2 linked regions of the Pseudobacteriovorax antillogorgiicola genome follow. The protein of the gene in region 2 interacts with the protein of the main gene of each other region in a pairwise test. Links are inferred from orthologs where the notes say so. Each region holds a gene or a part of one and is shown on either strand. Other genes may lie near its edges. The genes, in order: ftsZ and B9N89_RS14095.

Region 1 (5,377 bases), on a different replicon or contig from region 2:
CTTAAGCCCCATCCAAGTGCATCCTCATCAGATTGCCATCCAGCATCAGGAGTTTATTAAGGATTATATTAGCCGCAATCCGATTCAAGACCTTCAGCAGGTCGAGTCATTCAAGCTAGATCTCCAGAAGAAACTTGCAGCGAAATCTCTAAGCACACTTGCTTTGACACCATATAAAATCCTTCTAAAAGCAGAGTTCCACCAATCTCTAGCAGCTATAGAATACGGGATTAAGCGCCTACTTTCCGACAAAGGTAAGGTTTTTGGCCAGTATAGTGAGAAGCACCATCATCACCTGCCAATGATTAGCGGTATCTCGATAGACAGGAAACTAGATCTCGATAACGAGCAAAGTGTTGTCATGAGTGAGAGAAATAATGAGGTCCTTCAAGAGGCCCTTCTACTAATCAATGATGGTTTGCGCTACAATATAAGGTACAAGGCAATTCACTTCGATTCATTTCGAGGTTTTCAAGTTTTGTTGTTTGACAAACGCATTCGCGTTGAAATGGGCCGTCGCCCCTTTAATAAGAGATATATCAAACTCGAAAAAATACTTTCAAACCTCTCCAAGAAACGAGTAAATACAGCCCGCATAGAGCTGGATTACCAAGGGAAGGCTTTTATAAAAGAATCTACCTTATAAGGACAACGAGTGGCTCGTTCTAAACAAATCTTTGCTCTCGACCTAGGTACAACAAAATTCTGTCTTGCAGCTTTACATCAATCTGCAGGAAGACCAGATATTCAAGTATGTGAAGTGCCAGCTCTTGGAATGAAACGGGGGATGCTGGTTGATTTTGAAGAAGCCTCCCGCGCCCTCAACAAACTTGTTGAAGAAGCAGAGGCACGTTTCAAATGCGATATCCGTCGTGTTGTAGTTGGTGTCGCTGGCAGTCATTTGAAAAGTCGTACTGTGACTGGAAACATGGAGATTCAAGATAGCCTTATTAAGACGATTCATGTGCAAAGCCTAACAGTCGACGTGGAAAATCAGTGTCGCTCCTCTCATCGTGAAATTCTTCACTGCATTCCCATACACTTCGATGTTGATAGTCGGGATTCTGTTAATAACCCTATTGGTCTCTCTGGGTCTCATCTCTCAGGCAGCTTTTTTGTCATAGACGCCGATCGTTCATACCTAAAAGACATGATAAGACTTTGCAATCACTGCGGCCTTGAAGTTTGCCAACTCTATTCCGAACCCTTTGCTTCAGCGTCAGTGACCGTTGACGATCAACTCAAAAACCTAGGTGTTGCCCTTGCTGATATCGGCGGTGGAACCACCGATGGAATTATATTCCAACATGGTAGACCAGTTAGTATGTTTACCATCAATACAGCTGGTAATCATATGCATCGAGATCTATCCGTTGGTCTCAATATTCCCCTCTCCGATGGCCTCAGGATTAAGGAGCATTACGGCCTAACAGATTTACCAGGATTTCTGGACCTAAAAGATATCCATGGAACACTGGTTCGTTTTTCAGATCAGCGAATTCGCGGTATTTTGGAGGCAAGGATCTTGGAGCTTGGTAAATTTATGTTCCACTCACTCGTTGACCATCAAGGCAACTTAGGTGGAGGAATCCTTTTCACAGGTGGAGGCAGTTATCTCAAGGGAATTGATAAATTCTTAGGTGCAAAGTTCGGAGTTTCTGTAAAATCGCAACAACCCCACATTTCACTCGGGATGTCCCACGACTGGGAGTATCCTGCAACTTACGCAACAGTGATCGGTCTTATCAATCTTGAAATTGGTCGGCGTAAGATTCTTCACGATGAATCCAGTGCTTCTTGGCCCAAGCGCTACGTTTACCAATTTGTGAACTGGATTCGGGAGCTATCCTAGAAGCTACGGCAAGATCTTGTTCCTAAGAACTCAAATTAATCAATTTGACACCCTAAGTCATTCCTTCCTATAATTGCAAAGATCACCCAAAAAATTCCAATCTCGCTGGGAGAGCACCATGACGTTCGATCCTGAAAACTTCGTCCCGCCTGCCGCCAATATTAAGGTTATCGGCATCGGTGGAGGCGGTGGCAATGCCGTCAATACCATGATTCGGACCAATATCGAGGGCGTAGAGTTTATAGCTGCCAATACTGATGTCCAAGCATTACGGTTCTCACTTGCCGAGCGCAAGATTCAGATAGGTAAGGAACTCACAAAGGGTCTTGGTGCTGGGGCTGACCCTGATATTGGACGAGATGCTATGCTAGAAGACCGTCATGCGATTGCAGAAGCGTTGCAAGGCTCACATATGGTCTTTGTCACTGCTGGTATGGGTGGTGGAACAGGGACAGGTGGTGCAGCGATCGTGGCTCAAGTTGCTCGTGAGCAGGGGGCACTCACAGTTGGAGTCGTGACAAGGCCATTCGCGTTTGAGGGCAAACGCCGTCGCAAGCACGCCGAAGAAGGCATTCAGAGACTAAAAGAAAATGTCGATACCCTCATAACAATTCCGAATCAGAGGCTTCTTCAGGTAGCTAGTCCCGATTTGAGTATGATTGACGCTTTCCGGATGGCTGATAATGTCTTGGTAAATGCCGTTAAAGGCATCTCAGATATTATCAATATTCCAGGTACGGTGAATGTTGATTTCGCTGATGTAAAAACAGTTATGGCGAGCATGGGAATGGCCTTGATGGGCATCGGTGAAGCAGAAGGCGAAGGTCGGGCCCCAGAGGCGGCACGTCGTGCCATCCAATCACCACTTCTCGAAGATGTTGACATTGAAGGGGCGACAGGAATTCTCATCAACATTACAGCAGGGGAAAATGTATCGTTGATGGAGGTCAACGAGGCCTGCTCCATAGTGCAAGAGGCAGCCCATGAAGATGCCAATATTATCTTTGGTGCCGTGATCGATGAAGACATCGGGCAAAAATTGAGGGTCACAGTCATCGCTACAGGGTTTCCCATTGACGATGAACTGGAAACACCAGACAAGACAAGCCTCCAAGGGGCATTGCGGGCTCAACCAGATCCTGCATTTTCTCTCTCTAGCCCTGAAGAGAGTCACAAGCAAGAAAGCTTGGAACTTAAACAAACACCCCTATTTGATGATGATCTAGAAGATGGTTCTGAGCCAGAGCCTACACCAGTATTAGCAGATAAAGACCTAGAGCAGAGTAAGACCAGAATCGAAGGCGCACGATCTAGTAAGGAGCAGGAAGCTGAGTTCGAGATCAATAGCGAACAAGACGATATGGACAAGAAAATTGACGCTGCCCTTAAGATTGCTGAAAAGCTGAGTCAGGAAACTAAGGCGGAATCCGATGATGAACTAGATGTTCCTTCTTTTCTCCGTGGGGAAAGCCGAGACCTTAGCCTTAGCTAAGGTTGAATTAAACACCACTGGGGCAAGATGATCACTTCGAGATAGCACCGAGAGCTTCTCGAAACCCTCTTGTTTTCTTTAGTAGCACTCCCGAGATAGGGTTATCTGTCTCGGTATTGCTATCCCGGATATTAGCAATCGATAGGTAGTCCTTTACCTTCGGGCCCGAAGGTGAATAATGCTCCCCTCGCCTTTCGAAAATTGGTACCAGGCTATTTCCAAGCGAACCCCTCAGCTGTATTCGAGCACCTTTTGAAAATTTTTCCGATACCAAACGAAAAATATCCTCTACCCGCAGGTCATCTGGGCCAGCAACCTCTACAATCGCCGAAGGTTGCTCCATTTCGTACTCGCTGGCATCGCCAAGTATCTGACATAGGTCATCGATATGAACAGGAGCAATTTTATCATCGACCCGTGGGACAGGGTACACCCCAGGGAACTTCATTACATTCATCACGGACTTAATGAATTGATCGTGGGCTGAATCTGGATGGTACACTAGATTGCTTCGTACGATGATTTTTTCAGGGACCTTGGAATTTAGGACGGCGACTTCGGCAAGGTATTTCTCTTTAAGGAATGGTAGCTTTGCCCGACGATTGGCACCAACTGCGCTTAAGAAGATGATTCTCTTAGTTTCAGCTTTTTCCATTGCCGTAAGTAAGTTACTCAAAAGTCGCACGTTGGTACTACATCGCTTATAGCTTGGGTCAAACTTTATCTCATCGGATGAGCCCATGAAGTTATTTTCCCAGGCTAGAAAAATAACAGTTTCTACTCCTCTCAAAGGAGCTGCAAGGAGGTCAACAGAACCAAGGTCTGAGCATACAGGAAATACATTGGGATAAGGTTCCGGTAGACGCATATGATACATGGAGACAACTGAATGACCTCGATCGGCTAAGAATGGCACGAGGTGACGCCCGATAAACCCTGACCCCCCCGCCACCAGTATAGCGTCCTCAGCAGAATCCGTTCGTGTCACGTCTTGTTTGTTTTTTCCCACATCATCCCTCGGCAACGTTTTGATCCAGTAGCTTACGGCTAACTCAATGCGTTCAATGAACTCTCACCATTATAGACAGTGCATGTCTTTTTTGCCACTGCCTCCCAAGATAGAAGCTTATGGAAGGCTGAAGAGGTTTTGCTCTGCCAGCGGCTGTAATCACAAAACAAGGCTTCAAGGGCGTCGGCCCAATCTCTTGCGTGTGCATAGGGACTCATACCGATTCCCCCATCTCCAACGACCTCATCAATTCCGCTACCGCTGCAGTACAGAATAGGTTTTCCGTTGGCAAGGGCTTCGGCTGCTGGAAGGCAAAAGCCCTCTAACTTGCTACCATGGATCAGCACATCAGCGGATGACAGTAACGCATCTAAGGAAGTCTGAGCTATTCCCGCGTGAATTCTGAGGCGTTGTCCGCCAAGCTGTGGCACCCCGTGCTTACTGAGCCAGCATGCCCCCTTCTTATCAGTGATCCAATCGATCTCGTATTCCCTGTCCAAAAGAGAGAGGGTTGAGACCACACGGTCGAAGCCTTTATAAGGCTCATACCGTGAGATCTTTATGAGCCTTTTCGACACTGTTCCACGTGAAACACTGCCTTTCCACTTGGTTCGACCATTCGGTATATAGACAAGCTTTTTAGAGCTTTCTGGAAACAAGTCTGCCAGCACTTTGAGCGTCCATTGAGATACGCAGATCACGATGTCTGCATCTGATATTGCTCGCGGCATCAAAAATTTCATCTGTTCTCTTAGAGTCCATGACACTTCCTTTGGCGCAATAAGTGGTATCGCATCGTGCACTGTCAAAACTCTGAGGCCACCAATCTCAGACGGCGGTACATTGAAATTGCTCAAGCCGTGAAATACATCGACTTTCTGGTCTAGACTTGTGATGCTTTTGAGAATCTGATGAGGATAAAGAAGTTTTCCGGGGAGAGTCTTATTCGAAAAGACCTGCGATAAACCTAAATGCTCGATCGGCCCGTACCCGAGGATGATTGGGTATCGCCCCGAATTTTTCA
Region 2 (10,097 bases):
GGCTGCGGCCTTGGTCGTAGGAGTTATGATTGGCTCAGGGAGTTGTTGGTAGTCTTGCAAGCCATCAGGAAGTGTACACCCACAAAACTCACGGATACCTTTTTGATAGGCACGCTGCATACTACCTGCCATATAGCCGCGTACAATCACCTCTGCTTTGACTGGCTCGCAAGCTTTTACCTTTAACACTCGCTCATTGATGACAGCTTCCAAATGAGTTGGGGCGATGTCCGCTACGTTTTGAAGCCAGAAGCGGGAAATTTCAGAAAGGATGGCACCCTTAAAAGGCACCATGCCGATGTACTTGTCGAAGGCAGTCAGGCGATCGGTATGAAAGATGTAAAGAGTCTCATCCTTCTTTAGTAATTCTCTAACCTTACCCTGGTATGCTTCGAAGCCCTCAGCCACATACTGCGCCTTTTGAGAATCGCTCATTCCATAGTAAGCAAATTGGCGTATTGCCTCAGGGCCGTTTGAACTCGATGAGATCTCGTTCAAAGCCTGGTTTAGAGCCTTCATCTTTACCTCCGGGGATTAGGTTTTCGACAGTCCGTATCTTGTGCGGTTAATCGATACCAGAAGTCCCAGAGCAACGCAAACGGTTAGAAGGAGGGAGCTACCATAGGAGAAAAATGGTAAAGGCAAGCCCACAACGGGGAATACGCCGAGTACCATTGCGACATTGATCACAAATTCCCAGAAGATGAATGAGGCAACACCAACGGCGAGCATTCCGGAAAATGTGTCTTTGGTGTTTTTTGCAATGTCCAAGGCGGTGAACGTGAGAAAGCCAAACAGGGCGAAAACCACTGCTCCACCCCAAAAACCATGCTCTTCGGCGAAGACCGAGAAGGCAAAGTCGGTGTGGCGTTCGGGGAGGAATTTTAGGTGGGCTTGGGTGCCTTGCATGAAGCCCTTGCCAAACAGGTTGCCGCTACCAACTGCAATCAAGGATTGAATGGAGTTATAACCTGTGTTTTGTGGATCAAGGTTAGGATTCAGGAGGTTTAAGATCCTAAGTTTCTGGTAGGGTCGCAAAAGCAGATGCCAGCCTAAAAGGGCAACCAATGGTGACGAGATCAGAACGATGGCAATACTGCGAAGGTCGATCCGAACAAATGCCATTTGTGATACGGCAATTAGAAGGCAGATACCGGCAGTCCCGAAGTCAGGCTGTAAGAATATCATCGCAAAGATCAAGCCGACAATGGCTAGAATCGGGCTAAGGTCTCTGATGCGATAGGGTAGATCGCTCTTATGGGTTGCAAAGAATCGAGCCACCACAATTGCTGTGCCCAGTTTGGCAAATTCTGATGGCTGAAAGCCAATCGGCCCCAAGGAAATCCAACGCTGGGCACCTCCTGCAATCCGCCCGAGAGCAAGGACTACTAGAAGCATGAGGCAAATTGTACCTACAATCCAGTAGGCATAGGAATTCACTTTTTTAATAGGAACCAGCCAGCCACAGATAAAAAATGCTCCTACCGTAACTGCCATATTGCGAAGCTGGGCCCAGAAGTAATGATTGCCACCACTGGCGCTGTATAAGTTGATCAAACCAATAGACAACAAAGCTAAGAAAACCAGCACCAGGAAGCTCACTTGATGACCGGATGATTTTTTGAGGCTATCCTCTCCCAAACGGAATACTTTGCTATTGCTTGGCATGGTCGGCCTCATTTTGTTTTTTTAGGGCGATTTTTCGAGCTTTGCGGATGTCTTTTAACTCCCAGTAGCGCTGGATGATCTTACCAGCGATGGGGGCAGCAGCGCGGCCACCACCACCAATCTTGTCATTTTGAGATACAACAGCGACAGCGATTTCAGCGTTCTCAACAGGGGAAAATGCAGTGAAAATTGCGTGTTCCTTCCACTTGCGACTCACGTCATCCTGGTTCCGGTTCTTCTTAAGTCCGACCACCTGAGCCGACCCGGTTTTACCCGCAACCGTCTGCCCGGGGACAGCAGCTTTTTTCCCAGTCCCTTTGGGATCGGTAACCACATAGCCCAAGATTTTTCGCATGGTGGCAAAGGTTTTGGGACTGACGATATCCACGGTTTTAATTTTTTCGGGGCGCTTTTCAAGCACGGTTTCACCGATGTGATTCGTCACACTACGTACCAGAAACGGTCGCCAAACATCTCCCGAGTTAGCAAGGGCCGCATAGAGGTTTGCCATCTGCATCGGTGTCATGAGGTTGTAGCCTTGGCCAATGGAGATGTTTGGAGTGTCGCCCTTTGTCCAGGGAAAACGATGAACTAACTGCTTCCAAGCGGAGGTGGGGATAAGCCCAGGGCGCTCCGTATTGAGGTTGACGCCGAGTCGTTCACCTAGGCCAAAAGCTTTAGCATAACGAGCAATCTGGTCGACCCCGAGTTCCACACCAACATGATAAAAGAAGACATCGCAGGAATTGACCAAGGCCTTGCGAAGGTTAACGAGGCCATGACCACCCCGGTTGTGGCAATGGAAAGTGCGATCCCCTAAGGTAAAGAATCCTGGGCAGTGATAGGTCGTACTTGTGTTGATGACCTTCTCTTCCAGAGCGGCAGCGGCAACCACAGGCTTGTAGATACTCCCTGGAGGGAATTCGCCTCCTGTTGTTTTATCGAGGAATGGCTTAAAGGGGTTGCTTGTGAGCCTCCGCCAGTCTTCTTGAGACAGCCCTGTTTGCATCATCTCGGGGTCAAACCCTGGCTCGCTCACTTGGGCTAAGATTTCACCCGTTCGCGGATCGAGAACCACCACGGCTCCGAACTTACCATTAAATGCCTCTTTCACTGATTTTTGAAGCTCTTTGTCGATTGTAAGGATCAAATCAGACCCAGGGGTCGCCGATACTTTAGGAAATTGCCACTCTTGATCGGAGTTTTGGGTCTGGCGACCATAGGCATCCACCTGTATGAGGCGATAACCGCGTTTACCCCGAAGATAGGACTCCCATTCGGATTCTAAACCTTGCTTGCCGACAAGGTCTCCTGGTAGGTAGGGGTTATCGCCCAGCTTATCATTGAGGCTTTCCAAAGTTTCTTGATCGATCTCTCGCAGATAGCCCACCATGTGAGGAGGAATCTCTGGAGTATAGTCCCGCCTGGGGGCGACGCGGACCTCGATCCCGGGTAGGAATACTTTGTTAGCTTCAATCGTGGAGACCTCGTGTTGAGACAGGTTGCGTTTGAGGCTGATCGGCAAGAACTTAGGTCGACCACGACCCGATCGCAGGCGTTTTTCAAAGCTACTAACGGGCACGTGCAAAAGACGAGATAAGACCTTAAACGTAGTGTCCTTATCCTGAACATACTGAGGAATATAGACCAGATCATAGAATGGCCGGTTGCCGATCAGAACTTCCCCATGACGATCGTAAATAATGCCACGACGGGCCGGGATCTCGATACGTCGCACTCGATTGCGCTCAGAAACGCTCTGATAATAGTCGCCTTTATAGATCTGCAAAAACCAGAGCCTGAACAAAAGCGAGCCAGCAATCGTAACAACAATAAGACTCGCCCATATAAAGCGGTTTTCAACAAGGATGCTTTCTTGATTAAAAATACGTTTCATTGCGGTACCGGCTCTTCAGCATCAAACCTTAGCCACTCTTGGCAGATAAACATTCCAAAAGCAACAGCAGTGACAATTTTAACAATCTGCTGGATTGTGAAAACCAAGGTCATGCTCTCCATACCTCGGCTCATAAATACAACAAAAACTTCGAATAGATGGACCCACACAGCAGCCAGCAGATAGGTGACAAACCAAGGAATACGATGGCGCCAAGAAAGGGCTAGGCGCACTTGTATGATGAGGTTCACCGTGATCCAATAGATGACTAAATACATTCCCGCGGGCACCGTAGAGCGCATCTCCAGTATCAGAGCAGCGATAAAAGCTAGGGCCGTTGCAGGGAGGGCGTTTTGGCGGATAGCGGTGATCACGATCCATGGTGTCATCAGATCTATGGTGATCCCCAGCACCGACAGCGCGGGTACTATGGTATTTTGGATAAAGCCAATCGCTACGAGATAAAAGACGTCGCGATAGAAGTAACCCGAATTGGGTCGTGGCCGCAATTCTTGGAGAAAGCGTTTGAATTGCACTATAGTTGGGTTGGGGCGCAACCCTTCGACATTAGCCTTCTCCATTGCCAGTTTGCCTCTTAAACCAATCCTTACCAGCACTCTCGATAATTTTCTGGATTTCTGGATCGTGAGTTTCAAGCACGATAACCTCCTCCACTCGCTCGAAATCAACCCAAGGCTCGACCTTGATCGACTGCGAGATATGATCGGATTCGTAGCTAATTTTTACCACTCGGCCAACAGGTAGGCCTTTGGGAAAGCCGCCGACAATTCCTGATGTAATCACCGTGTCGCCGATCCGAATCTCAGCTCGCCTGTTGAGCGTCAGTATAGCATGGCTGCCATAGCCTTGGAGGACCCCTCGAACCCGGGTCCTTTGGAGTAGGATATCGATATTAAAGTTAGAGTCCGATAAAAGGTGAACGTCGGAGAATTTCTGGCCCGTGCGAATGATGCGTCCGACTACCCCATCAGCGGTCACAATAGGCATGCCTACCCGTGCACCATCCCACTCCCCTTTGTTGATCCTTAAGGATCGAAATGCAGAGTCTTTGGAGCTGCCGATAACCTCGGCAACTAGGTGTCGCTGATCGTAGTGCTGAACGAAACCCAATAGCTTTCGGAGCCTGGATATTTCTTGAACCTTTTCATCGTAATCTAGAATCTTGGTTTTAAGGCCGTTGATTTCACTACGAAGATCAGTGTTTTCCTTAGCAGTTTCACTAAGGGCAATATAGTGTCGCCAGGTGGATGATACAAAGCCTGTTGTGGTGTTCCAGGCGTATTCAAATGGGTAGGCGACCTCTTGGAGAAGCATTCCAAGGCTGCTTGTCGTGCTCCAAGGCTGCATGCTTGATGCGAAAAAAACGAAAGGCGAAAGGAGTGATGAAATCAAAACCAATCGCCAAAATATACGGGTGCGAGGAGTTATCATGTTCCGACCAATCTAGAGCCAAGCGAAATTGATATATTTGTTAGAGACGGATTCCCATCGTACAGACAGTGCTTCCTTTCGAAGGAGCACTGATCCGCAGCCAGCGGCTTGTGCCTCATCCAAACATCGATCCGATTAGTTGACTCGGGCACTAGGTTAACGTCACATCGCTGAGGATATCGATCTGGTCGAGAGCTTTACCGCTACCGAGAACAACCGCTGTCAAAGGGTCTTCTGCGATCATGATGGGGAGCCCTGTTTCTTCGCGAAGGAGGATATCAAGGTTCTTGATCAACGCTCCTCCACCTGCGAGGACGATACCTTTGTCTACGATGTCAGCAGCAAGTTCAGGAGGTGTTTTCTCTAGAGCGATGCGCACTGTCTCGACAATTGTGTTCACAGGTTCTGCAATAGCTTCTCTGATTTCTTCGGAGGCTACTTCGATCGTCTTGGGTATACCAGCCACCAAATCGCGACCTTTCACGTGCATGGTCTGGATCTCTTCATCAGGATAGGCCGTGCCGATGGCGATTTTGATTTGCTCGGCGGTTCTTTCGCCGATCAGAAGATTATATTTTCGCTTCAAATAGTTGACGATGGCTTCATCCATCTTATCGCCGCCAACTCTAACGGACTTGGAATAGACAATACCAGCCAATGAGATGACAGCGACTTCCGTCGTGCCTCCACCGATGTCGACGATCATATTGCCACTGGGTTCCGAAATCGGAAGGCCAGCACCAATTGCCGCAGCCATAGGTTCTTCGATCAGATGAACTTCACGAGCACCGGCAGACTCAGCAGATTCTTTGACAGCGCGCTTCTCGACTTCGGTGATGCCGTAAGGGACACAGATTATGATTCGTGGCTTCACCATAGTGCGACGATTATGGGCTCGCTCGATAAAATATCGAAGCATCGCTTCAGTGATTTCGAAGTCGGCAATCACACCGTCCTTCATGGGGCGAACAGCTACGATCGAACCAGGGGTCCGGCCTAACATGTCCTTTGCTTCCTTACCAACTGCCAATATTTTCTTTCCGCCGCGGACGTCTCGTTGAACAGCTACCACAGACGGCTCGTTTGTCACAATTCCTTTGCCCTTGACATAAACAAGAGTGTTGGCTGTTCCAAGGTCTATAGCGAGATCGTTCGAAAACATACCAGCCAACCAGTCGAATATCATTCTGTGTCTCCTGTCGTAATTGCACTAGCCAGTGTTTATATTAAACCACGAACCCTTGTCGCGTCCAAACAAAGAGTTGTATTTTTTTCCTCTTAAGACAAGGAAAATGGATTCCTTCCGCATAGGCCATTCCCCCGTTCCTAACGAGAGACAAGACTAGGAAAACCTAGTTGACATACCTATCGTAATAAGTGAGCCTAAGGGCTTATATTATAGTGGGAATTTGTGCTACACATAAATGCTTTGCAAATCGGCTTCCAATGAGAAGCTCCTTGCGGAGACGGTTCTTGGGTGATTATCATCACGAACTGCTAGGCTTTACCCTGTCAATCAAGTTAGTTTGTGACCTGGGACAAGACTGGAACCATCGTAAAACATTAATGTATTGAGCAAAGGTATAGAAAGGAACTGGAATGTTTAGCTGGAAGGGTAAGGATATAAGCGACCTAGATTCGGGGAAACTAAAACGCAATATTCCTGCATACGTCATCCTTGCTTTGGCAGTGGGCGCTATGACGTTCTTTGGAGTTTGCGAGCCTAGTGGCAACCGTTTGATCGGACCCTCGGGAGTGGCTGCAAGCGTAGACGGGATGGATGTTTCAGCCCTGGAGTTCCGCCGTGCTCATATCAATCGCACACAACAGGCGCAGCAGCAATTTAAAGATAACTTTGACCCAGTCAAATTGGGTATTTCACAGGCAGTCGTGAATGGCTTGGTTGACCAGCTTGTGTACTACAAAGAAGCGGTTCGCAATGGCCTTTATGCATCAGATGACGAAGTTGCCAATGTGATTATTGAGGGGCAGTACTTCCAGAACGAGCAAGGCAAGTTCGATCCAGAGCTTTTCCAACGCTACCTTCGTTCCCAACGACACACCGAAGCTAGTTTCACAGAAGAGATTCGCCGCAGCTTGGTGAACAGTAAACTACGATCTTTTGTAACTGATACCTATCGGGTTTCTCGGGAAGCTGCGAAGCTTGATAAGCTTCTCACCGATACCAAGATCAACGTCGAGTTTGTCCAGGTCAATCCTAGCAATGTTAACGTCAACGTCAGTGACGAAGATATTGATGCTTTTCTAGCTGATGGTGGCGAAGAAAAAGTTCGAAAATACTTCGACCAGAATCCTAGAGAGTTTAATAAAGAAGCTCAAGTGAAAGCACGCCACGTACTGATTGCTTTCCAAGGTGCAAGCCGGGCGACTGGAGATGCAGCCAAGCGTTCGAAAGAAGATGCGAAAGCCTTGGCAGAAAAAGTTCTTAAGGAAGCAAAATCTGGCGACTTCGTAGCCGTGGTCAAGAAGTATACAGACGAAGCCAGTGGTAAAACCAAAGGTGGCGATCTAGGTTACTTCAAGAAAGGTGACATGGTGCCGGAATTCTCGGAAGCTGCCTTTGCTATGAATAAGGGCGAGATCAGCAATATTGTGGAAAGTAAGTTTGGTTTTCACATCATCAAAGTGGAAGATACGAAGCCAGCAGTGAATACGAGCTTCGACGATGCAAAACGAAGTATTGCCAGCAAGCTTGTCAGCAAGGATAAGCGCCCTGAACTAGCGAAGGCTCAAGCGGAGAAGGCTCTCGAAGCTGCTAAGTCGGGTAATGAGGCTGTATTCAAAGAGCTTGGCCTTGAATGGAAAACAACCGGTGAGTTCGCATTGAATGCTCGCTTTCTGCCAGGTGGCCTCGGTTCAGATCCTAAGCTTAAGGAAGCCGCTTTGAGCCTAGAGAAGGCTGGTGATGTTGCTGATTCAGTTGTTGAGGCTAGTGGCTCCCATTACATCCTGCGTCTCAAGTCCCGTGAAGGGGCTGAAGTTGAGAAAATGAGCAGCGACGAGCTTGAGCAGTTGGCTGATAGCAGTCGTTTTCTCGAAGCCTTCTGGATGTACAACAAGTTGACGCAAGATGTGAAGAAAACCTACGAGGATGCGAATCGTATCTATCGTAACGAAGAGTATATGCAGTACGATGCGATCTTAAGATCACAATCGGGCTCTTAGTCGACCAAGAAGCCGCGATCAGCCCTCTTATTAGTGGCTGACGCGGTTCCCTGCGGTATACTATAGCCAAAAACGGGATTGAAAAATGCATCTGTATCATTGGCAAGAGTCTGCTACCACTGGTAGGCTCTAAGATTCAGCTGAATTTTTCAGGTCCGTTGGAAAAATGAGGTGAACTGTGACGGTACTAGTCATTCGCAAGCCCACCAACCTTGAGCAGCATGGTGATGTGGTCCAGAGCCAAGCTGAGAGTGGTGGTTTGGGCAATGCTCAGATCAAGATTTTGCGTGAGTCTCATGACGAGCACTATGAGTGCCTGGACCGAGTTCGGCAAAAACTGCAGGAACTTGCGATTCCCATGATGGAGATCCAACGAGGCGATATGCGTCCCGATGGAAACTTTAGGGCAATCATCAGTGTGGGAGGCGATGGGACGCTCTTGTCCGCGAGTCATGCTGTAGAAACAGATACCCCGGTGATTGGTATTCGGTCATCCAAGTCAAGCGTTGGCTACTTGTGTGCCGGTGGCCTGGAAGAGGTGGATAGCATTCTAGATGCCTTCCATCAGGGGACTTTGACTTTTCAATCACGTCATAGAATCTATGCCCGAGTCTTCAAAGCTGAAGATCGCTCCGAGATCACCACTTTCCCTGTACTTAATGACTTCCTTTATACGAATTCAAACCCAGCTTCAACAACTCGCTACAAACTTACGTTTAAGGATAAAATCGAGATCCAAAAGTCCAGTGGTCTTTGGGTCGCAACGGCTACTGGAAGCACCGCGGCTATCAGTGCTGCTGGGGGAGAAACTCTAGATCCTATAGATGATCGCTTGCAATTTGTTGTGCGCGAGCTTTACCTCTTCGACAATCAGAAAAACGAAGTTGCCAAAGGCTACTTTGATGGAGAGGGGGATCTTGAAATCGAAAACCACTGTGCGAGCGGTATTCTGGCCCTTGACGGAGAGCGAGGTGTCATTCGCTTGAAGTATGGTGACCGTTTGCAGTTTGAACGTGGGCCTGTCATTCGTATAGCGGTTGCTCCGAAGTAGAGGCCACGACTCACCAAGGACTTGATGTTTAGTTCTGGTCGAAGTGAATTATTGGATCGAGACTTCTTGAAGATCAAGTAGTGTAGAACTAGCAATAATTTTCAGCCAGCGTACGGTCGCGGGGCTAGTCAATGACAAACTCATATATCGTGTCGCACTAGTAGTGGCGATAAGTTCACTAAAGTCAGCGGATTCGTTGCCGCTGCTTGCACCTTGGATAGCAATCGTCTGAGACGAGCTGCTGCTGAACATCAGGTTATGCAAGTTGATACTTTCAATGGTTGTTTCAGAGCCAAGATCAATTGTCAGTGTATTTGTGTCAAATGCTTCGAAGTACCAAGGGTCGTCGAACTCGCCGTTGCTTAGTGATGTAATAGTGAAGTCGATACTTGGTGAGCTGGCATAGGCATTCGCGGCCAAGTTCGGTGTAGGTGTGGCGATTGTAAATTCTTGGCTAGGCGTGAGGCAGGACTTCTTCAGCTGTGATTCGTTATCTCCATCAATTTGATAGAATGCTTCGATGGCAAAGCGCACCGAATAGTCGGCAAAGATTGACTTTGGTAGTGAGATAGTAGTCTCCGTACCCTCGACGCTTGACACCCAAATCGGAGAATTGTCATCGGGATTCGCGAACTTGATTTGGTAGGATTCCACTGTAAAGCTTGGAGCGAGCCAGCTGATGTCGATAGTGCTAGCGCCTTCGCTTAGGGTTAGAGGCTCCAGTTTACAAAGGATCAGTTCATCTAAGGCGCTGACTTGCTCCTTGATAACAAATGTAAAACGACCGTAGGGGTCACTAGACTCATCGCCATCGTTGATCAGTGTAATATTGATGGCTCCAGA

The links.
Region 1: the proteins of B9N89_RS14095 (region 2) and ftsZ interact in binary tests that used the Escherichia coli proteins (3 or more experiments, as listed by UniProt). The link is inferred for Pseudobacteriovorax antillogorgiicola from one-to-one orthologs.

The regions. Positions count from the first base shown.
Region 1 is NZ_FWZT01000001.1:416,039-421,415, forward strand. Bases 1,278-4,157 are described here. They hold ftsZ (cell division protein FtsZ), read left to right. Parts: upstream 1,278-1,970; coding sequence 1,971-3,344; downstream 3,345-4,157. Other genes in these bases: ftsA (cell division protein FtsA), read left to right, coding at 1,278-1,852; B9N89_RS02085 (SDR family oxidoreductase), read right to left, coding at 3,376-4,157. In the rest of the region: B9N89_RS02070 (cell division protein FtsQ/DivIB), read left to right, coding at 1-646; more of ftsA, read left to right, coding at 656-1,277; more of B9N89_RS02085, read right to left, coding at 4,158-4,332; B9N89_RS02090 (glycosyltransferase family 4 protein), read right to left, coding at 4,392-5,377. UniProt on the Escherichia coli protein: Essential cell division protein that forms a contractile ring structure (Z ring) at the future cell division site. The regulation of the ring assembly controls the timing and the location of cell division.
Region 2 is NZ_FWZT01000010.1:1,969-12,065, reverse strand. What follows is about bases 4,187-7,109. They hold B9N89_RS14095 (rod shape-determining protein), read right to left. Parts: upstream 6,204-7,109; coding sequence 5,169-6,203; downstream 4,187-5,168. Other genes in these bases: B9N89_RS14090 (peptidylprolyl isomerase), read left to right, coding at 6,617-7,109; mreC (rod shape-determining protein MreC), read right to left, coding at 4,187-4,933. Outside these bases: B9N89_RS14120 (phosphoribosylaminoimidazolesuccinocarboxamide synthase), read right to left, coding at 1-519; rod shape-determining protein RodA, read right to left, coding at 535-1,668; mrdA (penicillin-binding protein 2), read right to left, coding at 1,655-3,565; B9N89_RS14105 (hypothetical protein), read right to left, coding at 3,562-4,146; more of mreC, read right to left, coding at 4,133-4,186; more of B9N89_RS14090, read left to right, coding at 7,110-8,203; B9N89_RS14085 (NAD(+)/NADH kinase), read left to right, coding at 8,382-9,254; B9N89_RS14080 (hypothetical protein), read right to left, coding at 9,303-10,097. UniProt on the Escherichia coli protein: Forms membrane-associated dynamic filaments that are essential for cell shape determination. Acts by regulating cell wall synthesis and cell elongation, and thus cell shape.